Dongshaea marina: one gene and its partner. The main gene of each other region encodes a partner of the protein of the gene in region 2 in a complex. Links are inferred from orthologs where the notes say so. Each region holds a gene or a part of one and is shown on either strand. Other genes may lie near its edges. The genes, in order: dapF and rppH.

Region 1 (15,275 bases), 320 kb from region 2 along the record:
GGTGCTGATTGGCAATACCGCCCATTGGCTGGAGTATCAGGGGCGCTGTGAGCAAGGGATAGTGCAACGTTCGGCATCCCTGTTCACGGGAACCGCTCCTTTGCAACAGCGCTCTGAGCCGCCGAGGCTTCCTGCCGCTGAAAAACCTCAACCCAAAGAGGAATCAAAATGAATCAGGAAAAATTTCCGGTCAATGCACATCAACTCTATCATGCGCATGTTTACTATAATAAAGCGACCCTGGCCCAGGCGACCTCCCTGTGTGAGGAGGCTAAAATCAGGTTCGGCGCCGAGATGGGACGACTGCATAAAAAGCGGGTTGGGCCTCATCCTCATTGGAGCTGTCAGCTTGCCTTTGATTCCGGGCAGTTTGCGGGCCTCATCTCCTGGCTGGAGGCCCATCGCCAGGGGCTGAGTATTCTGGTGCATGGGGTCACCGGCGATGATCTCAAAGATCACACCGAGCATGCCTATTGGCTGGGGGAGAGTAGTCCTCTGAATCTGGCGCTGTTTGGAGGCTAAGGACCGGTTATATCAGCTGCAATCCGGCCCCGAGCTGGCACAGTGGAGGCGGTTAAACCGCCTCCAGCCGCGCATATTGCAGCACCAGCCACTTGGTGCCTTCACGCTCAAATCGCACCTGAACCCGGGTCTTACCACCGCTGCCCTCGAAGTTGAGTATGGTGCCCTCACCGAACTTGGGATGCATCACCTGCTGGCCCAGGTTAAAGCCACTGTCTGGGCTATCCATCGCCATCTTGGGGCTATAGGCCTGTTTGCTAAAGCCGGATGGGGCATAGCCCGAGGAGCTTGGGCGGCGCACCTGTGTCTTGAGGCGTACCGGCTCGGCAAACTCGCTCGGCAGCTCCTTGAGAAAGCGGCTGGGGCGGGCATACTGTTCCCGGCCATAGATCCGCCGGTTCTCGGCATGACACAGGTAGAGTTTCTCCATGGCACGGGTCATTCCCACGTAGCACAGGCGGCGCTCCTCTTCGAGGCGAGCAAAATCTTCGGCAGAGCTCTGGCTGGGGAACATCCCCTCCTCGACCCCGGTGATAAACACCAGCGGGAACTCCAGCCCCTTGGCCGAGTGCAAAGTCATCAGCTGTACCGCATCCTCAAACTCATCGGCCTGTTGCTCACCCGCCTCCAGGGCGGCGTGGCTAAGAAAGGCTGCCAGCGGGCTCATCTCGCTATCGGTTTCGTATTGAGAGAGATACTCGCGACAGGCGGTCACCAGCTCCTCAAGGTTTTCGACCCGGGCCTTGGCCTTCTCACCCTTCTCGGCCAGGTACATCGCCTTGAGGCCCGACTGCCAGATCACCTGGTCCACCTGCTCATGCAGCGGCAGTTCGCTATTTTGCTGCTCCAGGTCGCTCACCAGCTGGATGAAGCCGCCGATACAGGATGCCGCTCTTCCCTTGAGGGACTGGCGATCCAGCAGAGTCAGGGCTGCCTGCCACAGCGAGCACCCTTCATCCCGGGCGCAATCACGCACCAGCGACAGGCTCTTATCGCCGATGCCCCGGGTCGGGGTGTTGACCACTCGTTCAAAGGCGGCATCGTCGTTGCGGTTTTGGATGAGGCGCAGATAGGCCAGGGCATCCTTGATCTCCTGGCGCTCAAAAAAGCGCAGGCCACCATAGATGCGATAGGGCAGGGAGGCTTGCAGCAGCGCTTCCTCCAGTACCCGTGACTGGGCGTTGTTGCGATACAGCATGGCGCAGTCGCTCAACGGGCGCCCCTTGAGGTGAGCGCTCTTGATCTGATCAACCACAAAGCGTGCCTCATCGGTCTCGTTAAATGCGGTATAGACTGAGATCGCCTCCCCCTGCTCCGCCTCGCTCCACAGCTCCTTACCCAGGCGCTCCTTGTTGTTGGCGATCAGCGCATTGGCGGCCTTGAGTATGGTGTTGGTGGAGCGGTAATTCTGCTCCAGGCGGATGGTCTTCACATCGTGAAAATCATCAATGAAGCGCTGAATATTCTCCACCTCGGCGCCACGCCAGCCATAGATCGACTGATCGTCATCGCCGACAATCATCACGGAAAGCTCATCTCCGGCCAGCATCCGCAGCCAGGCATACTGGATGCGGTTGGTGTCCTGGAACTCATCGATCAGTATGTGGCTGAAGCGTTCGCGGTAGTGCTGCAGCAACTCGGGGTGATTGAGCCACAGCTCGTGGGCCCGTAGCAGCAGCTCGGCAAAGTCCACCAGTCCGGCGCGGTCGCACTGCTCCTGATATGCCTGATACACTTTGAGCCAGGTCTGTTCCACCGGGTTACCATAGGGCTGGATGTGCGCCGGTCTGAGGCCCTCATCCTTCTTACGGTTGATGTAGTGTTGGATCTGCTTGGGGGGCCACTTCTTTTCATCCAGGTTCATCGCTTTGAGCAGGCGACGCAGGATCCGGTACTGATCGTCTGAATCGAGGATCTGAAACGCCTCCGGCAGTCCGGCTTCCTGGTAGTGAGCCCTCAGCAATCGGTGAGCGATGCCATGGAAAGTCCCGAGCCACATCCCCAGGTGATGGCCTCCGAGCAGCTGATCAACCCGGCCGCGGATCTCTTTGGCGGCCTTATTGGTAAAGGTTACGGCCATGATGGAGAAGGAGGAACTCTGGCCGGTCTCCAGCAGCCAGGCGATGCGGTGAACCAGGACCCGGGTCTTGCCACTCCCGGCACCAGCCAGCACCAGTTGGTTTTGCTCTGTGGCTGTGACAGCTTGTTTCTGCGGGGGGTTTAGACCCTGAGTCAGGATTGATTCACTCATGTACTGTTCCGAAATGGCGATGGGCTCGCCATTATAACAGCACTCGGAGATCCTCTAAATCACTGATCTCAAGATCGGGCAGGGTGGTGAGCTGTGGGCTGGGGCGACCCGCTAAATTCAGCCAGCCACTGAGGTAGCCAGCCCTTCGAGCCCCCTCGACATCGGTGAGCGGATGATCGCCGATATGCAGGATCTGTGAGGGTTCCAATTTGAGCTCATCCGCAAGCTGCTCAAAGAGATCGGGCTCGGGCTTCATCCGAAGGCCTCTGCCCGCCTGAACCACATGGCTGAAACAGCCCTGCAGCACGGTTTTCTCCAGCGGCAGGTTGCCATTGGTCAGGGCAGCCAGTGGCCAGCGTTCCCCAAGAGCCTTGAGAAGCGAGAGGGTGGCGGGGGAGACCTGGATCCTGGCGCGCTCTTCTAAGAAGCCACTGAGGATCAGATCGGCGCTTTGGCGGGCATCGGCTGCCGGGACGCCATGGCGGGTCAGTCCCCACTCGACCAGGCGATGGCGACAGGCACTGGGATCGTCGGCCAGGGCCGGGATTAGTTTCAGCAGCTCGGATTTGAGAGTGCGCCAGTGAGATAGCCCAAGCTCAGCCACCTGGCAGTGGCGTGCCTGCAGGTTGCTAACCATCCACTGCTCCGCCCGGGCGATCACCGGCCGGTTATCATACAGGGTGTCGTCGAGGTCGAAGCTTATTGCAGCTATCTCGCCAATGTTTCGAATGAAGCGCATCATTTCTTATTCCGCTTGGCTCTTGGGTGTGCATCATCATAGATGCGGGCCAGGTGCTGAAAATCCAGATGAGTATAGATCTGGGTGGTCGAGAGATCCGCATGCCCCAACAGCTCCTGCACAGCTCTCAGATCGCCGCTGGACTCGAGAATATGGGTCGCAAAGGAGTGGCGCAACTTGTGAGGATGGATATGGCTTGAGACCCCCTGCTGCATTCCCCAGTGCTGCAATCTGTGCTGCACGCTGCGTGCGGAGATCCGCCGCTTGTGCTTGCTGACAAACAGAGCCTCTTCTCCGGGAGGGGCAAACTGGCCGCGCACCTTGAGCCAGTGTTGTAGCCATTGTTTGGCCACTTTTCCCATCGGCAGCTGGCGCTGTTTGTTGCCCTTGCCCAGCACCCTGAGCTCACAGCTGCGCAGGTTGATATCGCCAAGGTTTAGCCCCACCAGCTCCGACAGGCGCAGTCCCGAGGAGTAGATGAGCTCCATCATGGCGCGATCGCGAATCGCCATCGGATCATCGTCATCAAGATCCAGCAGCTGGGCCACCTCATCCACATCCATATTCTTGGGTAGCACCTTTTTCTGGCGGGGTGCAGAAATCGACTTGGCCGGGTTTGACTCCAGAACCCCCTGCTGCAGCAGGTAGTCTAAAAAGCTGCGCAGAGCGGAAAGGCGTGCCGCCAGGGTGCGCTGACCGGCGCCCCGGCGATGTAACTCGCTGGTGGCTTGGCGCACATCGGCGCTGGTCAGCTCCTGCCAGTGTGTCAGTCCCATCTCATCAAATTCGCTGGCAAACTGCAGCAGGTGACGCCGGTAGTTGCTCAGGGTGTGGGGGCTGAGCTGGCGCTCAACCCGAAGAAACTCGATAAAGGCCCCTAGCTGATCCCCGAGGCTCTCGGGGAGTGGATTAATCTTGCTCACAGTGGCTTATCATCTCCGGCAGGATGACGGCGATCATCCGGCACAACAACTCCAGCAGCATGGGATCCATCCCCGGGGTGTAGTGGCTGGCGTCGGCACTGCTAAAGGCCAGTATGCCCAGCTGTGCATGTTCGCCAATCGCCACCAGGGCCACCGAGTTGACCAGGGCATAATCACCGAACAGTTGCTGCTTCTCGGCCTGACTGATCCGGCCAAAGTAGCAGCCCTCGCCGCCAAGCCGGTGCATCTGCAGTTTCTTGAAGGCTCGAAGGTCGATGTGATGGTTGCTGTCAAACTCCTGGGGATGAACCGCCGGGTTGAGCAGCAGGCGAAAGGCGCTGATATGGCGCTGCTTGAGAAAGCTCTGCTCGATCAGCTCCTGGAGATCGGCCAGGGTCTTACAGTCATGTAGCTCCACATAGAGATCGGCATAGATCCTAAATAGCTGTTCGTTGTAGCTGGCGGCGGTGAGCAGGCCGGTGATCTCCTCCTGTTGCTCGGCAATCCGCTCCCTGAGCTTGCCAAGCTGCAGCTCGGTCAACGAGATCACGCCCCGCTCGGGATGATCCAGTTTGAGCGAGCCCAGCAGCTGGGGGTGGCGCAAAAAAAAGTCCGGATTTTCACTCAGGTAGTGAACGATAGCCTCTTCACTCATAGCTGTATCTGCCCATCGTAAACATGCTCGGCGGGCCCTGTCATATACAGGGGAGAGTCGCCACCCTTCCAGTTGATGGTCAGCTTACCACCCGGGAGAGTGACCTCCACCTGGCTGGCGAGCTTTTGCTGATAGATACCCACGGCGACCGCAGCACAGGCGCCGCTGCCACAGGCGCGGGTCTCACCGACACCCCGTTCAAAAACCCGCAGCGAGATCGCATCCCGAGTGTGGATCTGCATAAAGCCCACATTGACCCGATCCGGGAAGCGCTCGTGGCGCTCCATCAGCGGGCCCAGCGTTTCCACCTGGGCCTCGGCGATTGTATCGGTTTCGATGACACAGTGGGGGTTACCCATGGAGACCACACCACACATCACGGTATGACCATCGGCGCGTAGCAGGTAGTTCTTCTCGCTCTGGCGCGCCCGAAACGGGATCTTGGAGGGCTCGAAGTCGGGCACCCCCATGTTGACCGCCACCAGGTTGTTTTTTTCAAGCTTGAGCTTGACCTGGCCACCGCGACAGCTGGCGGTGATCTGCTGCTTATTGGTCAGGCCCTTCATCTGCACAAAACGTGCAACACAGCGGGCTCCGTTGCCACACTGCTCGACTTCGCTGCCGTCGGAGTTAAAGATCCGGTAGTGGAAGTCGAGATCCGGGTCATAGGGGGGCTCGATGAGGATCAGCTGATCAAATCCAACTCCAAGATGACGATCCGCCAGCCGGCGGATCAGATCCTTGTTAAAAAATGCCTTCTGGGTGACACAGTCAACCATCATGAAGTCATTCCCCAGTCCATGCATTTTGGAGAAATGAACCAGCATTGATACTCCTTTGTCAGGGCAACATAGATTCTCCGCGCCATAGATCGCTTTGTTGTTCTCGTGCGCGGATCAGATGAGACTGCTGGCCATCAACCATGACTTCAGCGGCCCGGCATCGACTATTGTAATTGGAGGACATCGAAAAGCCATAGGCTCCGCTGCCACAAATTGCCAGAAGATCATCCTGGGTGATGCTGAGCTCGCGGTCCTTGCCGAGAAAATCACCACTCTCGCAGATAGGCCCCACCACATCATAGGTGGCCAGCGGTGAGTCATTATCCCGACTCAGCGGAATGATCGGCTGATACGCCTGGTAGAGGGCGGGGCGCAGCAGATCGTTCATCGCTGCATTGGTGATGGCAAAGTTTTGCAGTCCGTTGTTCTTGATATATTCCACCCGGGCGATGAGAAGGCCTGCATTGGCCACTATGCTGCGTCCGGGTTCAAAGATGATCTTGACCCTGCGTTCACCGAGGCGCTCGGCGATCGCCTGCATATACTCAGCGGGTGCCGGCGGGGTTTCCTTATGGTAGCGAACCCCCAGCCCTCCTCCGAGGTTGAGCCAGGGCAGTTCGATGCCCTCCGATGCCAGCTCATCATAGAGCTGAAGCAGGGTTTCGAAGGCATGGATGAAGGGGGACACCGAGGTGAGCTGAGAGCCGATGTGGCAGGACAGCCCACGAAGTTCCAGGTGGGGGTGCTCCAGGCAGAGCTGGATCAGGGATTCGAGTTCATTGTTGGGGATCCCGAACTTGTTATGCTTCTTGCCCGTGGTGATATAGGGGTGGGTCTCGGCATCTATATCCGGATTGAGTCTCAGGGTGACCGGAGCGGTTTGTTGTTTGTGTGCCGCACGCTCGGCGATCCGTGTGAGCTCCTGGGTCGATTCGACATTGAAGCAGCCGATCCCGGCATCCAGGGCGTAGTCGATCTCCTCGCGGCTCTTGCCGGTGCCGGAGAAGATCACCTTGTCCGCGCTGCCGCCGGCTTCCAGCACCCGGGCCAGCTCACCACCCGACACAATATCGAATCCGGCCCCCAACTTCGCCAGCAAGTTCAGAATCGCGAGGTTGGGGTTGGCTTTCACCGCGTAGCAACATCGGTGGTTAAACCGGGCGGCGCCATCAAATTGCAGCCAATTTTGCTCAATCGCCTGGCGAGAATAGAGGTAAAGGGGAGTCCCATGTTGCCGGGCAAGTGGGGCGATCTCCAGCTCTTCGATGCTGAGCTGTCCGTTCTCGTTATATGCAAATGGCTGCAAGATGATTACTCCTTCTGTTGGGGGGTGTCCTGCTGAGGTGGCGCCTGGGTTTGAGTCTGGGGCTGGGTTGCCTCACTCTTTTTCGCGGGAGGTGGCATATAAAGGGGGCCTTTAAGACCACAACCGGCCAGAGCAAAAACGGCAAAGAGGGCTGTCACCATCAGTTTGATGCGCATAGAGGTTTCACTATCCAAAAACAATCGAACGCTTATAATCGCATTGATCGAGAGAATTGCAACAGGATAAAACGCGATGAATGATAGTGAATTTCATGCGCTGGCCGATCATCTGTATCAGTTGATCGAGGAGCGGATCGATGAGTGTGGTGTGGATATCGATTATGAGACCAGTGGCAAGGTGATGACCCTGGAGTTTGAAAATGGCTCACAGATGATCATCAATCGTCAGGAGCCCCTGCACCAGATCTGGCTGGCGGCTAAGTCGGGTGGCTTCCACTTTGATTACAAAGAGGGCCGCTGGATAGATAATCGCAACAACCGCGAGCTGAGCGAGCTGATGGCCCAGTGCTGCAGCGAGCAGGCCGGTGAGCCGGTTGAGCTTGGAGAGCTATCATGAATAATCTGCGTCCCTACATGCAACACACCCCAAAGCTCGGGGAGCGGGTGATGGTTGATGAGAGTGCGGTGGTGATCGGCGAGGTGACCCTGGGCGATGATGTCAGCATCTGGCCCACCGCGGTGATCCGTGGCGACGTCAACTGGGTGAAAATTGGCGATCGCAGCAATGTCCAGGATGGCTCTGTGCTGCATGTGACCCACTCCCAGGGGGAAGGGGATCCCGGTTATCCGCTGATCCTGGGTGAAGATGTCACCATAGGGCATAAGGTGGTGCTACACGGTTGCACCATAGGTAACCGGGTGCTGGTCGGCATGGGCGCCGTGGTGCTCGATGGCGTGGTGGTGGAAGATGAGGTGCTGATTGGTGCCGGCAGCCTGGTGCCACCGGGTAAACGGCTTGAGAGCGGCTACCTCTACTATGGCAATCCGCTCAAGCAGGCGCGGCCGCTGACCGATGCCGAGCGGGAGCACTTTAAGTATTCGTCGGAGAACTACGTACGGCTTAAGGAGCAGTATCTGTAGGTATCGCCTTACCGGCATGGGTTTCAGCTCGCTGAGCTGATGCCCTGCGGGCGGGATAAGGTTTGACCTGCGGTCAGTTTCTTTGTGCCTGCGGCACAATTGTCCGGGCGTGGACAGCGTGAATGCTTATCTGTCCTTCGGACTGATGTTATGGCTTCGCCATATTGTCGGGGGTGCCCGACGGCACCTTACTTTTGTATCGTCAAAAGTAAGCAAAATCTCACTACGCATACGATGTTCCCGACATCGAGCTTCGTGGCTCGGCGTCCTGCCTCGAAGGAATGAAATCTCTTAAGCCTTGGTTAGGGCTTTCTTAAGGGGAGCATATCTTATCGTGTTGCGGGCCTTATTGATTTTTTATATAAGACAGTACAAACTTGTGGAGTTGAATCCCTGTTTGTACTGTCTATATCTATCATTTCTGATGAACGCTAGGATTTATGGCTATCTACTTTGTTAATGATCGAGGACTAAAACCTCAAGTAGTTTAGATAATCCAAACTCATTGCCCTGACTATTTATATTTATCCTCTGGGCTCCTAAAACTGGATATGCGCGAGCTATACCCATTAACCCGTGAGGCTGTCTCTTCTACACATCTCAAGAGCAGGGGAACTTTCTGAGCATAGAGTGATCTGATCATCGTATAATCCCGTTTCAAGGTACTCATACGATGCAGATTTCTCCCCATGATCCCCAACGCTGGGCCCAGCACATCTTTGGTTCGGCACAGCTTGGAGACGTGCGGCGTACAGCCCGGTTAGTCACACTCGCCAGCCATTGTGGTAGACATGTGGGGAAATCTTTGGCCGCTTCCTGTGAGGGTGACGATGCCCTGCTTGAAGGCAGCTATCGCTTTATCCGTAATCCAAAGGTCGAACCAATGAAAATACGTCAGGCTGGTTTTGAAAGGACAGTTGAGATAGCCCAGGATATTCCCGAACTCCTGGCTCTGGAGGACACCTCTTCATTAAGTTACAAGCACCAAGCCGCTTCGAAGCTGGGGAAATTAGGAAAGAAGGAGGATAAATCAAGAGGATTCTGGGTGCATTCCCAGTTACTACTCAATGCCCGAACGCAGCAAACGATAGGGTTGGTTCATCAGGAGTGGTGGTTGCGGCCGGATAACCCTGAGGATGCAGACGAGAAAGAGAGTGGTAAGTGGCCCGATGCGTCAGCCCTTTGCCGACACAGGATGGGAGCGCTGATGTCCCGGGTGATCACCGTTTGTGATCGAGAAGCAGATATCTTTGACTATCTCAAGGATAAGAAGGAGCACCAAGAAAGATTTATCGTGCGGGCAAAGCATATGCGCAAAGTGGAAGAGTCCGGACTCCCTTTAGATGAACATCTGCGCTCCCAAGCTTCCCTGGGCGGATATGAGCTTCATATCCCTCAAAAAGGGATGGTAGATAAGCATGGGAAACGGAAGAATCGGCCGACTCGCAAGGCGAGGCTACAAGTCTTTAGCAGCTCATTGACCCTCACTCAGGGGGCAGAACTCTCACCCTCAACGCAGTACTGGCTGAAGAGCTGGGTCAGCCTAATGGTGCAGAGCCGATCCGCTGGCTTCTGCTGACCAGCGAGCCAGTTTCAACTCTGGAAGAGGCCCTGAAAGTTATCCAGAGCTACACGGCCAGATGGCGAGTGGAGGATTTCCACAAAGCCTGGAAATCCGGTGCAGGTGTAGAAGAGCTAAGAATGGGGTCGGTAGACAATCTGGAGCGAATGGCGTCGATACTTGGCTTTTCAGCGGTTCGGCTGATGCAGTTGCGGGAGAGTTTTACCTTGCCACTCAGCCTGAAGAAGCTGGGCCTGATTAAAGAGGCGAAGGAGGTCAGTCAGATAAGTGCGTCACGAGTGCTTACCGGAGAAGAGATTAAGCTCTTGATCTTGCTGCGCAATAAGAAGCAAACGTTCGAACCGAGTTTGGAGTGGGCTTACCAGGAGATTGCAAAGCTGGGAGGGTTCAATGATACCAAACGAAGCGGGATCGCAGGCTGGGATACTCTCTGGGAAGGTTGGAATCGACTTCAGGATTATCTTCGAGGATTTATGGTTGCCAGAGAGGCTATGACTTCAGGCTTGGAGATCTGATCAAGAGACAGCCCGTGAGGTGAAGAATAAAAATCAAGGAACTCATCATTTTTAAACTTAGGTTGAGGATGTAACATTATAACTGATTTAACTGGACTCTTGCCATTAGCATCCCGAATTCCATAGCCATATTTAATGCTGCAAGTAGGGAGTTCATCTCTAAGTACTATATTTTCCTTACGGCATTTGGCATCTAATATTACAAGTTCTCTCTCTTCAGGGGTATCGTAGTCAATATCAATTACGATATCTGGGCGTCGACCTTTTATCACATTTATATCACAACTCCAAATGCCATGCTCTGATATACTTTTATATCTAGGCGATGGGTATGTTGGCTCATATAATAGTTTTGCTCGTCGACCTCTAATGCTACCATCAAATAATCCGTTAGAATTACTAGAGCCATTATTTTTTAACCAGCTGTCAGTTAACAATACAGTGTAGTATTCAAATAGTAATGGTGTTGAATTCACAGAGCTTAAAACATGTTTTTCAATCCAGTTTATATGGCGGACATTTAGCCATTCTTTAATATGTTTAATTAGCAGTGCGTAGTGACGGTTGTTTTTAATTTTTTCAGTAACCACTAAGCGATGAGGTGATTTAGTTGTGGGGACATGTTTATTAAATGCTCTCAATATTTTCTCTGCATTTTCAACGCATATTTTTGCTCTGTGGGCATATTTGGCTGTTGCAGATTTGATGCTTTTGTTTGATACATCATAAAAGCTGACGTAACCATCCCGGATTGCACCTGATGAATAAGAGATCCTTTTTTTGGGGTGGGTTTTACATTGGTTGTAGATACGCCTACTTTCAGCTACCAGTTTTTTTAAGTAGAAAGCTATTAGTTGATTTTCATAAATATCCATGCTCTGATATGGAGAATTAACTCGTACGTCTGGCATACCTTTCCAATGAAAACCAAACTTAAATAGGCCGTCATTTTCACATGTTGCATCCTGACCTAACCCAGCATGCTCACCAATCCATTCAGTTGATAAATCATCTATTAACTCTGCCTTTGGGTTGTAAATTACTCTAGGATTTGAACGTAGACTTGTGATAGGTCGACTGATAACTTTCCTTATAGCTAAGTCAACTTCAGACAATGATTTTTCTAGCCGATCAAGTAAATCTGCTGGCGCGATTCCATCTTTAGTTAACTTTGAGCCGAAAGATGTTGGACTTAACGTCTCCAAAATGTATTTATCAGCTGTATTAGATATATATTTCAGCATCGACTCTGCTCTCTCAGCTGTTATCCTTCGACCATGTATATTTATGGGTTCGAATAACTCAATGACTGAGTCATTATCACTATTAGAAAGCTCAATGGCTAAGTTTGCTACTCCAAAAAAATGCAGAAAAAGAGCATCGTAGCCAAACTTTCTATTATGACTTGGCATCCATTCAAATGATGTTATTGGGGAGTCGGAGTTCACCAATCTACCAGCAATCTCAATAGATTCAATAATAAGCTTTGCGGATTGATACTCTCCTTGACAGCTTAACCTGAATTTTATTTGATCAGTCTCGAGAATTTCAGCAACAGCGGGCTGTATCCTCTGATCACCAATGGGATTGAGAGTGATTGACTCCCAGTCACCCTCAGATCTCTTTAAGTTGAATAGTTCCAGAATCATATAAATGCTCCGGATTTTATAAAAATGAGTAGCTTTGTAAGTAGCTATCACCATCCTCAAGGATTTTTTCCATAATTTTTGCGCTACGATCTAAGCAGTTACTTCTGGCTTGCTCTATCATTTCCAATATAGCATAGCGTACTTTTTCGCCCTCACCATTGAGATGAGGTAGTACAAATTGAGACATTGCAAAATCTTGTGCTAGAGCCTTATTGTCAACCATTATACTGCCAGCCACCCTTAGATAACTTGTAATTGCTTGTTGCTTTCGGCCATTAATCTGGAGCGATTCTCTTAGTGCAGGGGCATTTTTAATTCCAATGTTAATAATATTATGCAAGCACTCAGCTAAATCATCACCATTGCATCTGTCATCATTATCTGCAGAACGACCAAATATTCTTTCCATCATGTTTGCACTTAAGACACCATCAAGTTCAGTTAGCTCGCCACCAAGCGTATCTTCTGTACTGATATCAATATTATCCATGCAGATCACTGGCGCTCGGCTAAGTAGGCGAGGAGACAATGGCTCAGTAGTGCTATCATTATTTACAGTAGCAATAAATCGCAGTGTGTTATTGCGAGCAGGATGTATAAATCTCTTATCGCCACTTATGCCTGTATCAATTGCACGGTCCATCCCTTCTTTATCAGTTAAACCAATAAAATCACTCCAGTAATGCTCAATTGGTGAAAGGTTCGCTTCATCAAGAAGAACTATTCGTGGATTTTTGGCTTCTTCTTTTTCCCCATTAATCAAGAATTCATAAAGTCCTGTTCTAGCGGGTTGGAATATATCTCTAAGCCCATTATAAAACCCGATAAGATCGCGAGAGCTTGACCATCCTCGTGCAACTGGAATATTCAAAAAATCAGAGTTGTTTAATCCGTTTCCTCTTTTATGAATACCAAGAGCATTCGCAAGATTAATAGCTGTAGATGTTTTTCCAACCCCAGGGCGGCCTTGTAATATCATCATAAGGTTTTGTTGCATGCAAATTAACAGATTAGCAACTTCAGCCTCACTAAGTTCACGGCCATCCATATCATTAACTGACTGTGTTATCGTATGAATGAAGTTAAGAGTATTTTTATGTGTTGGTTTAAATTCACAAATTGATGATTCTGGTCGATACTCCTGAATGGACTTTTCTTGAGTTGAAGTCCTTTGAGAGTAACCTAAAGTGTCCATTACAGCATGAACTTCTGTAATTTTTTCGATCATGCTTTCTGGATCACCTAAGGTCCGTTTGCAGTGACGGATTGCTATTTCTAATCTTTCCTTATCTCGGCTTAGGTCTTTCAATTCCTGATTTACTTGATCAAGCGTTACAAATCTATCATATTTTTTTTCAATTATTGAACACTCATCTTGTAATTTTTTTATTTTGCTTTCTAATGACTGCTGAGCTTCTTGCAAAGCCTTGTTTTTTGATAGGAGCTTATTCTCAACCTCTTCTTTTGTCTTGGATAATTTATCTTTTTGTTCAAGAATCTCTTTATCTATATCGCTTAACTCTTTTTCCTTCGTATCTAAAGCACTCTCTATTTGTTTCAGCTCACTGTTTTTTTGCTTTATTAGCAAGTCACTGGACTGAACTTGCTTGTTAATAGAGTGTTTTTTTAGTGCCTCTCGCCCTTGATTAGTTTGGATGTATTCATCAAGTATATCTATCCATGTTGCATGATATGAATCATCAGAGCTTAGAAGGTCTATGGCCCGTTCATATCTAGTTGAGCTGCTTAAGTTATTCTTTTTTTTCTTAAGGAACTCCTCTAGACCCCGTTTAACCTCCCCAAGCTTTGAGTTTGATATTAATTTTTTGTTGTTGCTTATTTTTATTTCTGATATGAACTTCATCAATTGAGGTGCTGATATGTAATCAATAACATTCCAGATTTCACTCATGGTTGATGCATAGAGTTTAAGGCTGCTAACGTATGTTCTTATCTCACCATTAACTTCTGCATCTCGCATTATGTCAGCTTTGCGTATTTTATTGAAATCAACAACAGTGATATGATGATTTGGTATTCTTATGCTTGGGGTTGTATACGGAGATGCAATATACTGACGATTGTTACCATTAATCTGTATTGTAATTTCAAATGGACCGTGAACTTCATTGGTTTTTTTGTCATTTATAAAATAAACGCCGCGTTGAAGATCATCTCCTGACCAAGTCAACTCACCAGTGTTAATATCAGGTAGGAGACAATCAATTACTTGGATTAATTCATTTCTTATGCTCGATACTTTTGTTGTACTTGTGCAGCACCACTCAACAAGCCCATCTGAGGAGGTCGATTCATCTGCTGAATTTCTTGAGCGAGAGATCCCATTGATACGAAACATTTCTCCTGGCTGATACTTTGATTCAATAGCATTTTCATAGTCGTTAATTATCCAGCACTTTCCGCTAGGGAATATGTCTGGATCTAAAGCTTGAATTTCATTTTGTTCATCAAAGTAAAACAAAATGTTTACTATTCCACCGCCTGATTGGTTTTTTCGGTCTTGTGTGGCTATGATGCTGTATTGTTTTTGTTGTAAATCAACGAAACTGTTCATTGTTTATTGTTGTCTCTTGTTTTAAATTTAGGTTAATTAATTGGAAGTGAATTCGAGATCACTTCTATTTGAATAAAAAATAATCGCTCTGGTAAAAGGCAATGTTAACAGGGTTGACTTGTTAGAAAACTGTTTTTCTTGTGATGTTTTTGTTTTTTTCTGGAGCATAAGGATAGAGGAAAGGTTTCTTTAGTGATAGCGTTGGGGGAATCTCCCTACTTTATCCTTTATGCAATAACTAAAAATCCTGTTTGAAATATTATAGAAAAAATCCATCATTCCTGCTAGAGGTATAACTTCATAGCTGCTATTTACATTTGGATTATCTATTGAGTAGATCCTCTATTGCATTTGAAGTTTAATTATTCCGACTAGTTTGAATGGTGGTCTTAGTTTCCCATTAGTGATGCTAAGGAAGTCTGTTGAGAATTGAATTTAAGAAGCAGGGAGCAGCTGCGACCTATCACTCACGTTTCACTAGCATCTACTTCGATACCTTACTGTCGAGCTTGGGGTGTTCTTTGAGAAGGTTAATCAGTGGGAGAAACAGGGGAGAGGGCAGCTCATCGGATTTAACCACTGCCACTGCTTACACTTGTGTAGCTCTAGCTTCCTGAATCTGTACTAGTTTTCTTGGGTTATCCTATCAAGGTTTAGGTGGTAGTTATTGGTATGG
Region 2 (15,297 bases):
ATGAACCGTAAAGGATTAAGGCTTAATCGCATGGATGCGATGAAAGCACAGTATCAATAAAGGATGTATTGTCTGTGCGAGGCCTTAATTCTTAGGTGAAGCGAAGACTAAGCGAGATCGGGGCGCCCCGGGAGATGCAAGAGGGTGCGGGCGAGCGCACCTTCTTGCCTGCCGCCGGTCAGCACCGGCATCTGCAGCGAAGCTGCAAACCGCCACCCGCAGGAGAAAAATCTCAGTCTGATCTGCGGTCAGCTTATTTGTGCCCGCGGCACATAGTCGGGGCGCCGACAGCGCCCTACTTTTGTATCGCCAAAAGTAGGCAAAAACGCGCTGCGAGTCCATCCGCAGAGCTACGCGGCTCAGCATCCTGCCTCGAATACAATATTCACTTTTAAATCTGAGTCACTGCATGCGTTCGGAGAGAGGGTTTTAATCCCCCATGAGCGAGCGCTGAGATGAGCCGTAAAGGATTAAGACTGAATCGCATGGATGCGATGAAAGCACAGTATCAATACAGGATGTATTGTCTGTGCGAGGCCTTAATTCTTAGGTGAATCGAAGACTAAGCGAGATCGGGGCGCCCCGGGAGATGCAAGAGGGTGCGGGCGAGCGCACCTTCTTGCCTGCCGCCGGTCAGCACCGGCATCTGCAGCGCAGCTGCAAATCGCCATCCGCAGGATGAACAAACATAATAGGGAGATTGGGGGCCAGAGAGGCCCCCGAAAAATCAACTAGCGTAATTCAGCCGGAAGCTCAAACACTATCGACTCTTCCTGCCCCGGTAGCTCTGAGCTCTCTTTGCCACCAAAGGACTTCAGGGTCTCGATCACCTGCTGGATCAATACCTCAGGGGTTGAGGCACCAGCGGTCACCCCGACCTTGGCGACATCGGTAAACCACTCCCTGTTGAGTTGACTGGCATCATCCACCAGCCAGGCCGGTGTCCCGAGATTTTCGGAAAGCTCACGCAACCGGTTGGCATTGGAGGAGTTGGTCGACCCGACCACCAGCATCACATCTGCCTCTGCGGCCAGGGAGCGTACCGCGTCCTGACGATTCTGGGTGGCATAACAGATATCATTCTTGCGTGGCCCCTGGATATTGGGGAAGCGCTCCCGCAACGCCGTGATCACGCTCTGAGTCTCATCAACGCTCAGGGTGGTCTGAGTCACATAGCGCAGCTTATCCGGGTTGTTCACCTCAAGCTCTGCCACCCCCTGGCTATCTTCCACCAGGTACATGCCGCCTTCGGGGTTCTCATACTGACCCATTGTGCCGATCACCTCGATGTGACCTGCGTGGCCTATCAGAACCACCTCTTCGCCCTTGAGGCTGGCCCGGTGAACCTCCATATGCACCTTGCTCACCAGCGGGCAGGTAGCGTCAAACACCTTAAGCGGGCGGCTCTTGGCCTCCTCGCGCACCGATTTAGCAACACCGTGGGCAGAGAAGATGGCGATGCTGCCGTCGGGGATCTCGCTGAGCTCCTCAACAAACACAGCCCCCGCCTCACGCAGCTTGCTCACCACATAGCGATTGTGCACCACCTCGTGACGCACATAGATGGGAGCCCCAAATTTCTCCAGGGCACTCTCAACGATACTGATTGCCCGATCCACGCCGGCACAAAAGCCGCGGGGGTTTGCCAGTAAAATTTCCATCATCCGGGATTACTCACATCTAGGATCTCTACATCAAAATTCAGGGTCTGACCCGCCAGTGGATGGTTGAAGTCCACCGTCACCGAGTCGCCCTGGACCTCACGGATCATTCCGGCAACCTGCCCGCCATTTGGCTGCTCAAAGCCGACAATCACCCCGGGCTCCAGCTCGATCTCCGGAGAGAAGCGCGCAGCCTCCATGTGGTGGATCTGATCCGGGTTCGACATGCCAAAGGCATCCTCGGGGGCCAGGGTAAAGCTCTTGTTCGAGCCGATACTCAGCCCTTTGAGGCAAGCCTCAAAGCCTGCGGTCAGGCTGCCATCACCCATTTTGAGACGGGCGGGTTTATCCTGGGTCCGGCTGGTATCTGCGACCGAGCCATCTTCAAGCTTAATGGTGAAGTGAAAGGTCACTTCACTATGATCACTAATCAGGGTATCTGTCACTTCAAGACTCCTTCTTCTTATTGAAGATACTCTCCAACACCAGCATCACCGCCCCGACACAGATGCCACTATCGGCCAGATTAAAGGCCGGGTAGTGGCTACCGCCCAGGTGAAAATCGATAAAATCGATCACATGCCCGAGGTGGATACGATCAATAACATTGCCCAGAGCACCACCTATGATCAATGCAATGGCGATCCCCAACCAACGGGACTTTGCAGGCAGTCGCTTGAGCCAAACCGACAAGACAATCGCGATCACTATGGCGAAGCCGGTAAATAGCCAGCGCTGCCAACCGGACTCATCGGCAAGAAAGCTAAAGGCGGCACCTGGGTTAAACACATAAACCAGGTTCAAAAAGGGAGTCAGCTCAATCCCCTGAAAACCATAGGGAATGGAGATACTCACCCAGTACTTAGTGAGCTGATCCAGGATCAGCACAAGGGCCGCCAGCCATAGCCAGCGAAGCCCTGATTCACAGCGAAACAGTCGTCCCATCACTTTTAAGACTCCTCCTTCTTATTGAAGAAACTCTCCAGTACCAGCATCAGTGCGCCGACACAGACACCGCAATCAGCCAGGTTAAACCTTGGGAAATGGCCGTAATTGAGGTAAAGATCGATAAAATCGATCACATGACCCAGATATAAGCGATCAATCAGATTTCCAAGGGCACCACCTATGATCAGCGCAATGGCAATCCCTATCCAGTGCGACTTCGGCGGCAGGCGCTTAAGCCATGCCAGCAAGGCTCCGGCAATCCCGATCGCAAAGCCAGTAAACAGCCAGCGCTGCCAACCCGATGCATCCGCCAGAAAGCTAAAAGCCGCTCCGGAGTTAAATACATAGACCAGGCGCAAGAAAGGATTCAATTCAATGCCCTGACTCCCATAGGGGATGTTGCTACTGATCCACAGCTTTGTGAGCTGGTCCAGGATCAACACGAGGCCCGCCAGCCATAGCCAGCGAAGCCCCGATTCACAACGAAACAGCTTTAGCATCAGGCGTATTGGCGGGTCTCGCCATTACCCTCAACATTGCTGTAGCAGCGACCACACAGAGCGTCATGGCCCTCAATTGTGCCAACCTCAGGGGTACGGTGCCAGCAGCGATCGCACTTCTGATTCTCGGAAGCACGCACACTCACCTTTAGACCCTCTACCTCGGTCTCGCTGGCCTCCGCCGGAGCCTCAGCTTCCGGCTTCACCTCGGCCTTGGAGGTGATCAGCACAAAGCGCAGCTCATCTTCGAGCAGCCCCAGCGACTCAACCAGCTCGGGCTTGGCATACAGGGTAACTTCCGCTTCCAGTGCGCCACCGATCACCTTCTCGTTACGTGCCAGCTCCAGCTGACGGTTAACCGCATCACGCACCTCGAGGATCTGCTGCCAGTAGCCATCGTTGAGCTTCTCCTGACCATCTAAGCCAAACAGTCCCTGATACCACTCGCCGGTAAACACGAACGTGTCACGCTCACCCGGCAACTCCTGCCAGATCTCGTCTGCGGTGAAGCTCAGGATCGGTGCCATCCAGCGCACCAGGGCCTCAACGATGTGATAGAGAGCCGTCTGACAGGAGCGACGTGCCACACTGTCGGTCTTGGCGGTGTACTGACGGTCCTTGATGATATCCAGGTAGAAACTACCCATCTCCACCGAGCAGAACTGCATCAATTTTTGCAGAACCACGTGGAAGTTGTAGTTGTCGTAAGCTTCGATGATCTCACGCTGCAGGGTTTCGGCACGGCCGACCGCCCAGCGATCCAGAACCACCATATCCTCTTTGGCAACCATGTGCTGTTTCGGATCAAAGCCGTTGAGGTTCGCCAGCAAAAAGCGCGAGGTATTGCGGATCCGCCGGTAAGAGTCGGCGGCACGCTTTAGGATCTCATCGGAAACCGACATATCCCCGGTGTAATCGGTCGAAGCGACCCACAGGCGCAGGATGTCACCACCGAGCTTATTCATTACCTGCTGCGGGCTGATCACATTGCCCAGAGACTTGGACATCTTGTGGCCCTTGGCATCTGTGGTAAAGCCGTGAGTCAGTACCTCTTTGTAAGGGGCCTCATCTTTCATCGCGATAGAGAGCATCAAAGATGACATGAACCAGCCGCGATGCTGATCCGAGCCTTCCAGATAGAGGTTGGCAGTGTGGCCGCCAAACTCGGGGCGGGCATCAACCACTGAGGCGTGGGTAGCACCTGAGTCAAACCAAACATCCAGGGTATCCAACACCTTGCGATACTGGTCGGCCTCATCACCCAGCAGCTCCGCCGGGTCCAGATCCCACCAGGCCTGGATGCCGGATTTCTCAACCCGCTTGGCCACCTCTTCCATCAGCTCGACGGTGCGAGGGTGCAGCTCATCGCTCTCTTTATGGATGAACAGAGAGAGCGGAGTCCCCCAGGTACGCTGACGGGAGATACACCAGTCCGGACGATTCTCGATCATCGCCTGGATACGGTTCTCACCCCAGCTTGGGATCCACTTCACTTTCTTGATCTCTTCCAGGGCGCGCTGACGCAGACCCGCCTGATCCATGCTGATGAACCACTGAGGCGTAGCACGGAAGATGATTGGAGTCTTATGCCGCCAGCAGTGTGGGTAGGAGTGCTCCATATTTTCATGGTGCAGCAGGGTGCCATGCTCTTTGAGCACCTCAATCACATCTGTGTTGGCCTTAAATACATGTTTACCGGCAAATAGCTCGGTATCCGGCAGATAAACCCCGTTATCGCCAACCGGGTTGGCCACTTCCAGGCCATACTGCTGACCGACCGCGAAATCTTCCTGACCGTGGCCAGGGGCGGTGTGTACCACACCGGTACCGGACTCCAGAGTGACGTGATCGCCGAGGATCGCCGGAACATCGAACTGGTAGAAGGGGTGGTTGAAGCGAAGGTGCTCCAGCGCCGCGCCCTTACAGTATCCCAGGTTGTGGTACTTGGTGATCCCGGCTCTGTCCATCACATCTTTCACCAGCTCAGCAGCGACGATGTAACGCACCGGATTCTCATCCCGCTCCACCTGTACCAGGGCGTAATCCAGATTCTCATGCAGGGCCACCGCACGGTTGGCCGGCAGGGTCCAGGGGTGGTGGTCCAGATCACTACCGAAATGGCGCCCTTGCCCGGATGCCCCTCGGCACAATCGAAACGGCTGGCGACCTCGGCATCATCGACGGCACTGAACAGCACATCGATAGAGGGAGAGGTCTTGTCATAGTACTCAACCTCGGCCTCAGCCAGAGCTGAGCCACAATCGGTGCACCAGTGCACCGGCTTGGAGCCCTTGTGCAGGTGGCCGTTTTTGACCACCTTGGCCAGAGAGCGGATGATCTCGGCTTCGGTGGAGTAATCCATGGTCAGATAAGGCTTATCCCAGTCACCCAATACGCCCAGACGTACAAAGCCCTCTTTCTGTCCGGCGATCTGCTTGCTGGCGTAGTCACGGCACTTTTGACGAAACTCAGCCGCAGAGACTTTCTGGCCCGGCTTACCCACCTTCTGTTCAACTTTGAGCTCAATCGGCAGACCATGACAGTCCCAACCCGGAATATAGGGGGAGTCAAAACCGGACAGGCCTTTGGCCTTGTTAATAATGTCTTTGAGGATCTTATTGAGTGCATGGCCCAGGTGAATATCACCATTTGCATAGGGAGGGCCGTCATGCAAAATAAACGGCTTCTTCCCGGTTTTGGCCTCGCGAATTTGGCCATAGAGATCCTCTTGCTGCCAACGCTTGAGCATCTCAGGTTCACGCTTCGCCAGGTTTCCGCGCATCGGAAATCCTGTCTCGGGAAGATTCAGGGTATGTTTATAATCACTCATGGATCCAAAATTCCGTAATTGGGCTTATTTCTGGGAAATTGATTCAAAATACTGCCGGGCCGCCGCGGCGTCCCGGCTAATCTGCTGTTGCAACTGGGCGAATGAATCAAACTTCTTCTCATCGCGCAGCTTGTGTCGAAATACGACTTTTAACTGCTGACCATAAAGGTCGCCATCAAAATCAAAAAGATGGACCTCCAGCCTGGGCTGTAAGCCATCCAGGGTTGGACGAAATCCGATATTAGCCACCGCCGGATAACGGTTAGAGCACCATATCACATCCACCACATAAACACCCACCATGGGCAATACCAGCCGACTGGGCTTGATATTGGCAGTAGGAAAGCCGATGGTTCGTCCCAGCTCATCACCGTGACAGACCCGGCCACTAATCGCATAATCACGCCCCAACATCCTGCGGGCCTCATCAAAGGCGCCTTGCTGCAAGGCCTGGCGCACCGCTGTGCTACTGACCCGCAGTTGATCCACCAGGATGCTGTGGCTATCGATGACCTCAAACTGATGCCGCTTTCCGGCCTCACTGAGCATCTGAAAGTCACCGGCCCGATCGCGGCCAAAACAAAAATCATCGCCTACCAGCAGGCTCTTGACCCCGAGCCGTTCAATCAGAAGCTTCTCAATAAACTCCCCTGCATCCATTCCCGCAAACTCCGGGGTGAAACGGATACAGAGTAATCGCTCCACTCCCAGCTCCCTGAGTGCCTGGTACTTTTCACGCAGGCAAGACAAGCGGGCCGGCGCCTCCTGGCCTAAAAAAAGCTCCTGAGGCTGAGGCTCAAAAACCATCACGCAGCTGGGCAACTGGTAGTGCTCCCCCCTGGATTTCAGGCGTGCGATGATCGCCTGGTGCCCGAGGTGGATACCATCAAAGTTACCTATGGTCAGGACACAGCCATGGTGCTCCGCCCTGATATTTTCTACTCCACGAATAAGCTCCATCTACATCTTCGAGCCCTGCTAACGGTCAAACTGGCGAATTATATACCAGACGCCGCCTCGGATCAGCCCTCATCCATGGCTTTTAAAATGACGGGGCGGATCCCGCAGATAAGAGTCGCCAACAGATAGCTCACCACGCCGATGCCGATGAGCTTGGAAAGCTCCATCATGCTATGCCATGAGCTCCAGTGCACCCACTGCTCCAGCGGCGGTGAAAAGTACTCCAAGGCTCCCCCCATCACCGCCGCCGCGAACACCAAACGCAGCACAAACCAGGCGGTCGCCCTCCCCGGGCAGTAGACATCTTTACGGTAAAGGCCCCAGAACAACATTCCGGCATTGAGAATACCGGACAGGGCGGTGGCAAGCGCTAGTCCCACATAGCTCAAGGGGTACACCAGGATGGCGTTAAACACCATGTTGGCGATCATCGCGATGATCCCAAAACGCACCGGGGTTTTGGTATCCTGACGGGCGTAATAGCCAGGCGCCAGTACCTTAACCATCATGAAGCCCACCAAGCCGATGGAGTACACATGCAGACTACGGGCGGCCATATGCACCTCGTGGGCGCTAAACTCCCCATGCATGAACAACACCCGTAGCAAAGGCTCACTGAGCACCACCAGCCCGACGGTCGCCGGCAAGCCCAGGGTCAACACCATTCGAACTCCCCAGTCCATGGTCTGATCAAACTGCTTGGAGCTCTGATCCACATGACGCCTCGACAGCGCCGGCAGGATCACAGTGGCGATCGCGATGCCGAACAGTCCCAGGGGAAACTGCAACAGGCGATCTGAGTAATAAAGATAACTAATGGAGCCGGTGGCCAGAAACGAGGCCAGAAAGGTATCAAACAACAGATTAACCTGGCTGACCGAAACCCCGAACAGCGCCGGGATCATCAATTTTCGAATCCGTGCCACCCCGGGGTGATTCCAGCCCCACTTCGGCAATACCAGCAAACCCTGGCGCTTAAGAAACGGCAACTGAAACACAAACTGCAATACGCCACCGGAAACCATACCGATCGCCAGACCAAACTCGGGATTCTCCATGTGCGGCGCTAGCCACAGTGCCGCCGCGATGAGGGCAAGGTTGAGAAAAATTGGGGTCAGAGCCGGAACCGCAAACTTCCCCCGGGTATTGAGAATCGCCCCGGACATAGCGGTCAATGTGATGAACAAAAGATAAGGGAAGGTCACCCTCAGGATATCGCTGGCCAGCACAAACTTCTCGGCCTCAGGCCCGCCACGCAGGTAATCCAGGAACCAGCCGGTGCCAAAAATCATCGACACCACGGGAGATGCAATCATGCCGATGATGGTCACTACCCCTACCAGCATTCCCAGGGTCCCGGCCACCCGGGAAAACAGCTCTCTGACCTCGTCATCCCCATGCTTTCTCTGATATTCGGTCATCACAGGAACAAAGGCCTGGTTAAAGGCTCCCTCGGCAAACAGGCGCCGCAGGAAATTGGGGATCCGGTTGGCAAAAAAGAACACATCGGCTGCGGTACCGGCTCCCAACAGGTGGGCGATCACTATGTCTCTGACCAGCCCTAATACACGCGATGCCAGCGTCATCACTGAAACAACAAGACCCGATTTTATTAATTTTTTACTCAAGGGTATCTCCGGGGTGCTCTGACAGAAAAAATCTGTGTAAACGTGCAGCAAGCTGCTACAATCAGCCCGACAGTTTACCCACCTCTCTGGGCACTTGCTACAGGGACGGTGGTTATTTGCACAAATGGTTTGACAAAACCCGCGAAAAAAGGCATATTCCGGGCCTTTCGATAAACTCGCTAAGACAGTTTTAGGAGTAATACCTTGGCTAATATCAAATCTGCTAAGAAGCGCGCGATTCAAGCAGAGAAACGCCGTCAGCACAACGCAAGCCGCAGCTCAATGATGCGTACTTACGTAAAGAAAGTTATCGCAGCTATCGAAGCTGGTGATAAAGAAGCTGCTCAAAAGGCGTTCGCCGTAGCACAACCTGTGCTGGATCGCATGGCAACCAAAGGGTTGATCCACAAAAACAAGGCAGCTCGTCATAAGAGCCGTCTGAGTGCTAAAATCAAAGCACTGTAAGTGGGCAACCTGCCAATAAAAAAACCGGCTTAAGCCGGTTTTTTTATGCCTGCTCCCCGCTCAGCCGGGAATGCAGAAGCAGCGATACAGGGTCTCCAGTACCGCTCGCACCTCATCACTATGCACCCGATAATAAACTTTTTGTGCGATCTTGCGTGTCGCAACCAACTCATCTCGCCGCAGCAGTGCTAGGTGTTGTGACAGGGCCGACTGGCTCAGGTTGAGTTTTTCATTGAGCTCCGTCACCGACAACTCCGCATCGAGCAGCATACAGAGGATCATCAACCTCTGCTGATTGGCCATCGCTTTCAACAGCTCGGCCGCTCTGCCCGCATTCTCTTCCATCTCAGCCAGTTCCATCCCATCGAACTCCTTAGATCGCCACCGGTGCCTTGATATGTGGATGAGGATCGTAACCCTCAATCACAAAATCTTCGAACCTGTAGTCAAAAATCGACTCTGGCTTACGCAAAATTGTCAGCTGCGGAAGTGCTCTTGGATCCCTTGATAGCTGCAACTTGGTCTGCTCCAGGTGGTTGGAGTAAAGATGTACATCTCCGCCACTCCACACAAAGTCCCCCACCTCAAGATCACACTGCTGGGCGATCATATGGGTGAGCAGGGCGTAGCTGGCGATATTAAACGGCAGCCCCAAAAAGACATCACAGCTGCGCTGATACAGCTGACAAGAGAGCTTGCCATTGGCCACATAAAACTGGAACAGGGCATGACAGGGAGACAGGGCCATCTTGGGCAGGTCGCCCACATTCCAGGCCGAGATGATCATCCGCCTCGAATCGGGATCTTTTTTGATGAGCTCGATCACCTGAGAGATCTGATCGATCACCTCCCCATCCTGACTCACCCAGCTGCGCCACTGCTTACCGTACACAGGGCCCAGGTCGCCATTTTCATCGGCCCACTCATCCCAGATAGAGACGCCATTATCTTTGAGGTAACCGGTGTTGGTATCGCCATTAAGAAACCACAGCAACTCATAGATGATCGAACGCAGGTGACACTTCTTGGTAGTGACCAGCGGAAAGCCCTGCTGGAGATCAAAACGCATCTGGTGGCCAAACACAGAGAGGGTCCCGGTACCGGTCCGGTCCTCTTTGGCCTGCCCCTCATCTAAAATATGCTGCATCAAATCCAGGTACGCTTTCATGCTTTCTCCTCTGAAGAATTACCAAACCAGCCGGGTTTACGGTGGGCGATCAAGATAAAGGTCAGGCCAATCAGAATCATTGGCGCAGACAGGATCTGCCCCATGGTGAAGTAGTGGAAATAGAATCCCATCTGCGGATCGGGCTGACGGAAAAACTCTGCAATAAAGCGGAACAATCCATAGCAAACCAGGAACATGCCGGCCACCGAACCTCGTGGCGGGTTACGCTTCCAATAGAGATTGAGAATAATGAAGAGCAGGACTCCCTCCATGGTGAACTCATAGATCTCTGAGGGGTGGCGCGGCAGGGGGCCGGCCTGAGGATAGATGACACCCCAGGGCATATCGGTCACCCGTCCCCAAAGCTCACCATTAATAAAGTTACCGATGCGCCCGGCACCTAATCCGAAAGGCACCAGGGGCGCGACAAAATCGGCAACCGTCATGAAGTGGCGGGAGTTTTTGCGCCCAAACAGCCACATCGCCAGGATCACACCGATCAGGCCACCATGAAACGACATCCCTCCGGTCCAGATCTTGAAAAGATAGAGAGGGTTGGCAATAAAGTAATCCCACTGGTAGATCAGCACATAGCCGATCCTTCCTCCCAGGATCACCCCCAGAAACGAGTAGAACACCAGATCGCTGATCTGCTCGCTGGTCCAGAATCCATTCGAACGCTTCGCCCTGGCATTTGCCAGCAGCATCGCAAAGCCAATTCCAACCAGGTACATCAAGCCATACCAGCGCACATGCAGGGGTCCAAGGCTGAACGCGACAGGATCGATATGAGGATAAACCAGATGATGAATCACTGAATATTCCTGTAGTTAACGGGTGAAGCGGCATTGTCCGATCAATCCCGATGGAGCTCAAGCCCCAATCGAATTTCTGAAAGGCTAACGTAAGGAACGCCACAAAGCCTAGTGACTCTGCAGAGCTCAGAGTCCTCTGTGGATCCGGCTCATTTAGAGCACTTCGGGTTAAGCTGGGTCATCATTTAAGCTTGGACAAAAGAATTTCTGGCTTTGCTAAGCTGACCTTCTGCAGCATGGATGCTGCAGCAGAGCACCAAGGATGGCATTGCGAGTCAGGATGCAAAGCCAGAGATTCATCCCAGCATTGACTCCATTTATGGAGAAAATGCTCTAGTAAATTCAGGCCCCTGCCCTGAGAAAACCACCGAGTTTTTTAAACTCGAGGTAGTCGGTGAAACTTTTTCGCAGCAGCTCAGAGCTCTCTTCGGCCATTCCCTGCTTGAGCAGAGGCTGAAGCTCATCGAGGCGCACCCTGCGTAATATATATTTGATCCGGGAAAGGTTCATCCGGTTCATGCTCAACTGCCGATACCCCATGGCCACCAGCACCAGGGCACCGATTGGATCGCCAGCCAGCTCACCGCAAACCGACAGCGGCTTGCCATGCTCACGAGCGAGCACCGGCAGGGGCTCAAGGGCTCGCAGCAGCGCCGGGTGCAGCACATCATACAGAGGGGAAACCCGGGTATTATTTCGATCCACAGCTAACAGATACTGAGTCAGATCATTGGTCCCGATGGAGATAAAATCGACCTTGCCCGCCAGCTCATCGAACAGATAAAGCAGTGAGGGGACCTCAAGCATCACCCCCAGACGAGGTAGCGCAGTGATCTCTTCTCCTGCTCCCTCTTTCTCCTCTTTGAGCTCTTTCCAGGCTTGCTCCAGCAGACGGCGAGACTCGAAGATCTCATGCAGCGTGGTGACCATTGGCAACATGATAGAGAGGTTTCCCAATCCCTGATCGGCTCTGAGCATCGCTTTGAGTTGTTGTAAAAAGATCTCCGGATGATCGAGCATCAGGCGGATGCCACGCCATCCGAGGAAGGGATTTGGCTCAACCACGGGGAAATAGGGCAAGAGCTTATCTCCCCCCACATCCAGGATCCGCATGCAGACAGGCTTATCCCGAAAATGTTTCAAAATGGCCCGGTAGCTTGCCTGCTGCTCCAGCTCGGATGGGAAGCTATCCTGTAGCATGAATGGATACTCACTCCGATAGAGGCCGACCCCATCAAAGTGCAGTCCATCATGGATCTGTTCCTCTCCCAGCCCAATATTCAGCAAAAGTGAGATCTCGACTCCATCCTCCAGGGCCGCAGGCCCCTGTTCATGATGCATCACATCATCAATCAGGCTACTCTCCTGGGCCTGGTACTCCCGATAACGTTGCATGGTTGAGGAGTCAGGATTGACAAAGAGATCGCCACTGTAGCCATCAATGATCAGCGAGCTATGATTGAGTTCATCCAGCGGAAGGTTAAGCCCCATCACAGCAGGTACCCCCAGAGCCTTGGCCAAGATGGCGGCATGGGAGTGGTGAGAACCATGGGCTGACACTATGCCTCTAAGTTTATCCCGAGGCAGCTCAGCCAGGGTTGCAGCACTTATCTCTTCGGCGATCAGAATAAACTCATCCGGAAACTCCTGCTGATCGACCTCATTCTGGACCAGCCGGCTTAACAGGCGACGGGCAACATCACGAATATCTGAGGAGCGCTCCTGAAAATAGGGATCGCGCATCTGAGAGAACTGGGCCACCATCCGCTCACTCACCAGTTTGACCGCGGTCGCTGCCGTATGGCTGCGCTGGCCGATCTCATCGCGTATCCCCTGCAGGTAGAGGGGATCCTTGAGGAGGTGGCGGTAGATATCAAAAATGGCAAGGGTATCCCCGGACAGGGTCTCCTTCAGGCATAGGGAGACCCTGTCCAGCTCATCAAAGACCTGTTCAATGGCCAGATCCAGGCGTACCAGTTGCCGGGCCGGGTACTCGGCCTTATGGATACCCACCTGCTCCAACTCGACATGGGGGTTCCAGATCAAAGCCTTGGCGATCCCGATCCCGGGGGCACTGGCAAGGCCCTGAAAGTGCTGGCAGATCCCGAGATGCAAACCTGTTTGCAGCTTTCCTTTGGCCTCATCATGGGCGATCACCACCGCAATCTGCGCCGCCAGAGTGACCAGGAAGGACTCTTCACTCTCATCAAAGAAACGCTTTTGCTGTTGCTGAACAACCAACACCCCCAAAACCTGGCGCTGGTGAATGATAGGAACCCCAAGAAACCCATGGAGCTGGGTGTCACAGAGTCCGGGGAGATCGATAAAACGGGGGTGCTGATGAATATCCGCGAGATTGATCGGCTCTTCACGCAGAGCCACCTGCCATTGGACCCCTTCACCCAGAGGTAGGGAGAGCTCACCTATGGCATCGGCACAGGGGCCGCAGGCAGCCATCAGGGATAGCTGCTGTGACTGCACGATAAATATGGAGCAGCAATCTGCTCCCATCACGGCCCGTGTCTTATTAACCAGAATATCGAGCGCCGATTGAAGCTCAGCTGCGGCACTCACCTGTTCAACTATCTCTCGTAACTGTGTCAGCACCTAAGATCTCCTTTCTTATTTACGGTGCCGCTTACCCTCCCGCTGAGAGTTAAATGGCATCGCCAGGGGTGCAAACTCCTTCATGACACGTCGGTACACCTCTCTCTTAAAGGATACGACATGACGCACCGGATACCAGTAACTAACCCATCGCCAATCATCAAACTCAGGGTGCCCATGGCAGCCGAACTGGATGTTAGATTCGTTCGACTCATTCAGACAGAGCAGGAACCATTTCTGCTTCTGCCCAATGCACAAGGGCTTAGAGTCCCAGCGGATCAATCGCTTGGGGAGTCGATACTTAAGCCAGTTGCGAGTTGAGCCAAGGAGAGTCACATCTCCTTTTTTTAGCCCTATCTCCTCATGCAGCTCGCGGTACATCGCATCTTCTGCTGTCTCATTCTCATCGACACCGCCCTGGGGAAACTGCCAGGAGTTTTGCCCAAAGCGCCTGGCCCACAAGACCTGACCTTTGCGATTGCACACTACGATACCAACATTGGGACGATATCCATCACCATCCACCACGCAATCACCTGTTATAAAAACTGATTTCTGTTAGAGATTGTTTCACAATAGCCCGTTACCAGCAAATCAGCCTCATCCCGGATAGCTGTTTGTGAGGTCACTCGCTCTCTAAGCCTTAAATCCCAAGCCAAAAAATAGGTTAAAACAACAAAATAGACATTTAATAAGCTTAAAAATCCATTTTATTGATGAGTTAACACCTGTTTATGATGAATAGCTCTCATTTTTTAGATAAAAATGAGGTAGTGGATAACTTAGCTGATCCTGATGGGGACGCCCCCAGAGTCGGGAGATGAAAGGCATTACAAATAAGATAACCAAATGATTATTATTACTTTAATACAAAGAACAGGAACCTTGACACTCACAGAGTTATCCACTTATCCCTTGAAAACAAGCTGATCATCTTGAGAAACACCGGTTAACATCTACATTTTTGTGGAATGAAATAGATGCCTTATGATGATAATCAACTAAAAAGCATAAAAATATCTGTTGCTTTTTCCGTTATCCAGAGTTGATGTGGATAACATTGTGGATTAAATCAAGATCCGGGTGAATACTCACTCACCGAAGCATTGTCAAATGATCCATGTAACAATAAACCCTTTGAAATCATTCAATTAGAAAAGAAAGCTCCTTCTGCCTCATTTGTAGCTCCCATCGCACATTTTTTATCCGTAACATAGGCTGCACTAAGGATAGTGCTTTAATCCTGGCTTAAAAGGCCATAGAATATTTCGCCGCTTCACAAATAGCACCGCCATGAAACTTATCCCTCCCGGCTCAGAAGAGCAGCTATTACAACGAGCAGAACAACTGGCTGGCTTGTCGATGGCCGAGCTGGCAGAGATAGCCCAGATTCAAATCCCAAAGGATCTACGCCGGGATAAAGGCTGGATTGGCCAGATGCTTGAGCTGCACCTGGGTGCCGAAGCCGGCAGCAAGCCGGAGCAGGATTTCCCCGAACTAGGGATTGAGCTCAAGACCATCCCGGTTGATCAGCTGGGCAAGCCGACAGAGACCACCTTTGTCTGCGTCGCCCCCCTTTACGATATTCTGGGCCTGAGCTGGGAGAGCTCCAGTGTTCGTAATAAGCTCTCCAGGGTGCTGTGGATCCCGATAGAGTACAACCGACAGCTTCCCCTGGCTGAGCGCCGGGTTGGAACTCCTCTGATCTGGAGCCC

What was found.
Region 1: the proteins of rppH (region 2) and dapF are in contact, whole or in part, in a solved structure (PDB 5YGU), measured with the Escherichia coli proteins. The link is inferred for Dongshaea marina from one-to-one orthologs.

The regions. Positions count from the first base shown.
Region 1 is NZ_CP028897.1:4,776,698-4,791,972, reverse strand. What follows is about bases 4,003-6,810. They hold dapF (diaminopimelate epimerase), read right to left. Parts: upstream 5,918-6,810; coding sequence 5,087-5,917; downstream 4,003-5,086. Other genes in these bases: lysA (diaminopimelate decarboxylase), read right to left, coding at 5,931-6,810; DB847_RS22410 (DUF484 family protein), read right to left, coding at 4,422-5,090; xerC (tyrosine recombinase XerC), read right to left, coding at 4,003-4,435. In the rest of the region: DB847_RS22435 (hypothetical protein), read left to right, coding at 1-172; DB847_RS22430 (DOPA 4,5-dioxygenase family protein), read left to right, coding at 169-522; uvrD (DNA helicase II), read right to left, coding at 575-2,773; DB847_RS22420 (HAD-IA family hydrolase), read right to left, coding at 2,805-3,515; more of xerC, read right to left, coding at 3,512-4,002; more of lysA, read right to left, coding at 6,811-7,178; LPS translocon maturation chaperone LptM, read right to left, coding at 7,184-7,354; iron donor protein CyaY, read left to right, coding at 7,431-7,754; DB847_RS22385 (gamma carbonic anhydrase family protein), read left to right, coding at 7,751-8,278; DB847_RS22375 (DUF2357 domain-containing protein), read right to left, coding at 10,318-12,024; DB847_RS22370 (AAA family ATPase), read right to left, coding at 12,041-14,599; DB847_RS22360 (2'-5' RNA ligase family protein), read right to left, coding at 15,253-15,275. UniProt on the Escherichia coli protein: Involved in the succinylase branch of the L-lysine biosynthesis and in the biosynthesis of the pentapeptide incorporated in the peptidoglycan moiety. Catalyzes the stereoinversion of LL-2,6-diaminopimelate (L,L-DAP) to meso-diaminopimelate (meso-DAP).
Region 2 is NZ_CP028897.1:4,451,701-4,466,997, forward strand. Bases 12,355-15,184 are described here. They hold rppH (RNA pyrophosphohydrolase), read right to left. Parts: upstream 14,111-15,184; coding sequence 13,598-14,110; downstream 12,355-13,597. Other genes in these bases: ptsP (phosphoenolpyruvate--protein phosphotransferase), read right to left, coding at 12,355-13,582; mutH (DNA mismatch repair endonuclease MutH), read left to right, coding at 14,876-15,184. Also shown: ispH (4-hydroxy-3-methylbut-2-enyl diphosphate reductase), read right to left, coding at 732-1,661; fkpB (FKBP-type peptidyl-prolyl cis-trans isomerase), read right to left, coding at 1,661-2,107; lspA (signal peptidase II), read right to left, coding at 2,109-2,606; lspA (signal peptidase II), read right to left, coding at 2,612-3,109; ribF (bifunctional riboflavin kinase/FAD synthetase), read right to left, coding at 5,964-6,899; murein biosynthesis integral membrane protein MurJ, read right to left, coding at 6,962-8,527; rpsT (30S ribosomal protein S20), read left to right, coding at 8,732-8,992; DB847_RS20825 (ArsR/SmtB family transcription factor), read right to left, coding at 9,053-9,352; thyA (thymidylate synthase), read right to left, coding at 9,366-10,160; lgt (prolipoprotein diacylglyceryl transferase), read right to left, coding at 10,157-10,975; more of ptsP, read right to left, coding at 11,318-12,354; more of mutH, read left to right, coding at 15,185-15,297. UniProt on the Escherichia coli protein: Master regulator of 5'-end-dependent mRNA decay.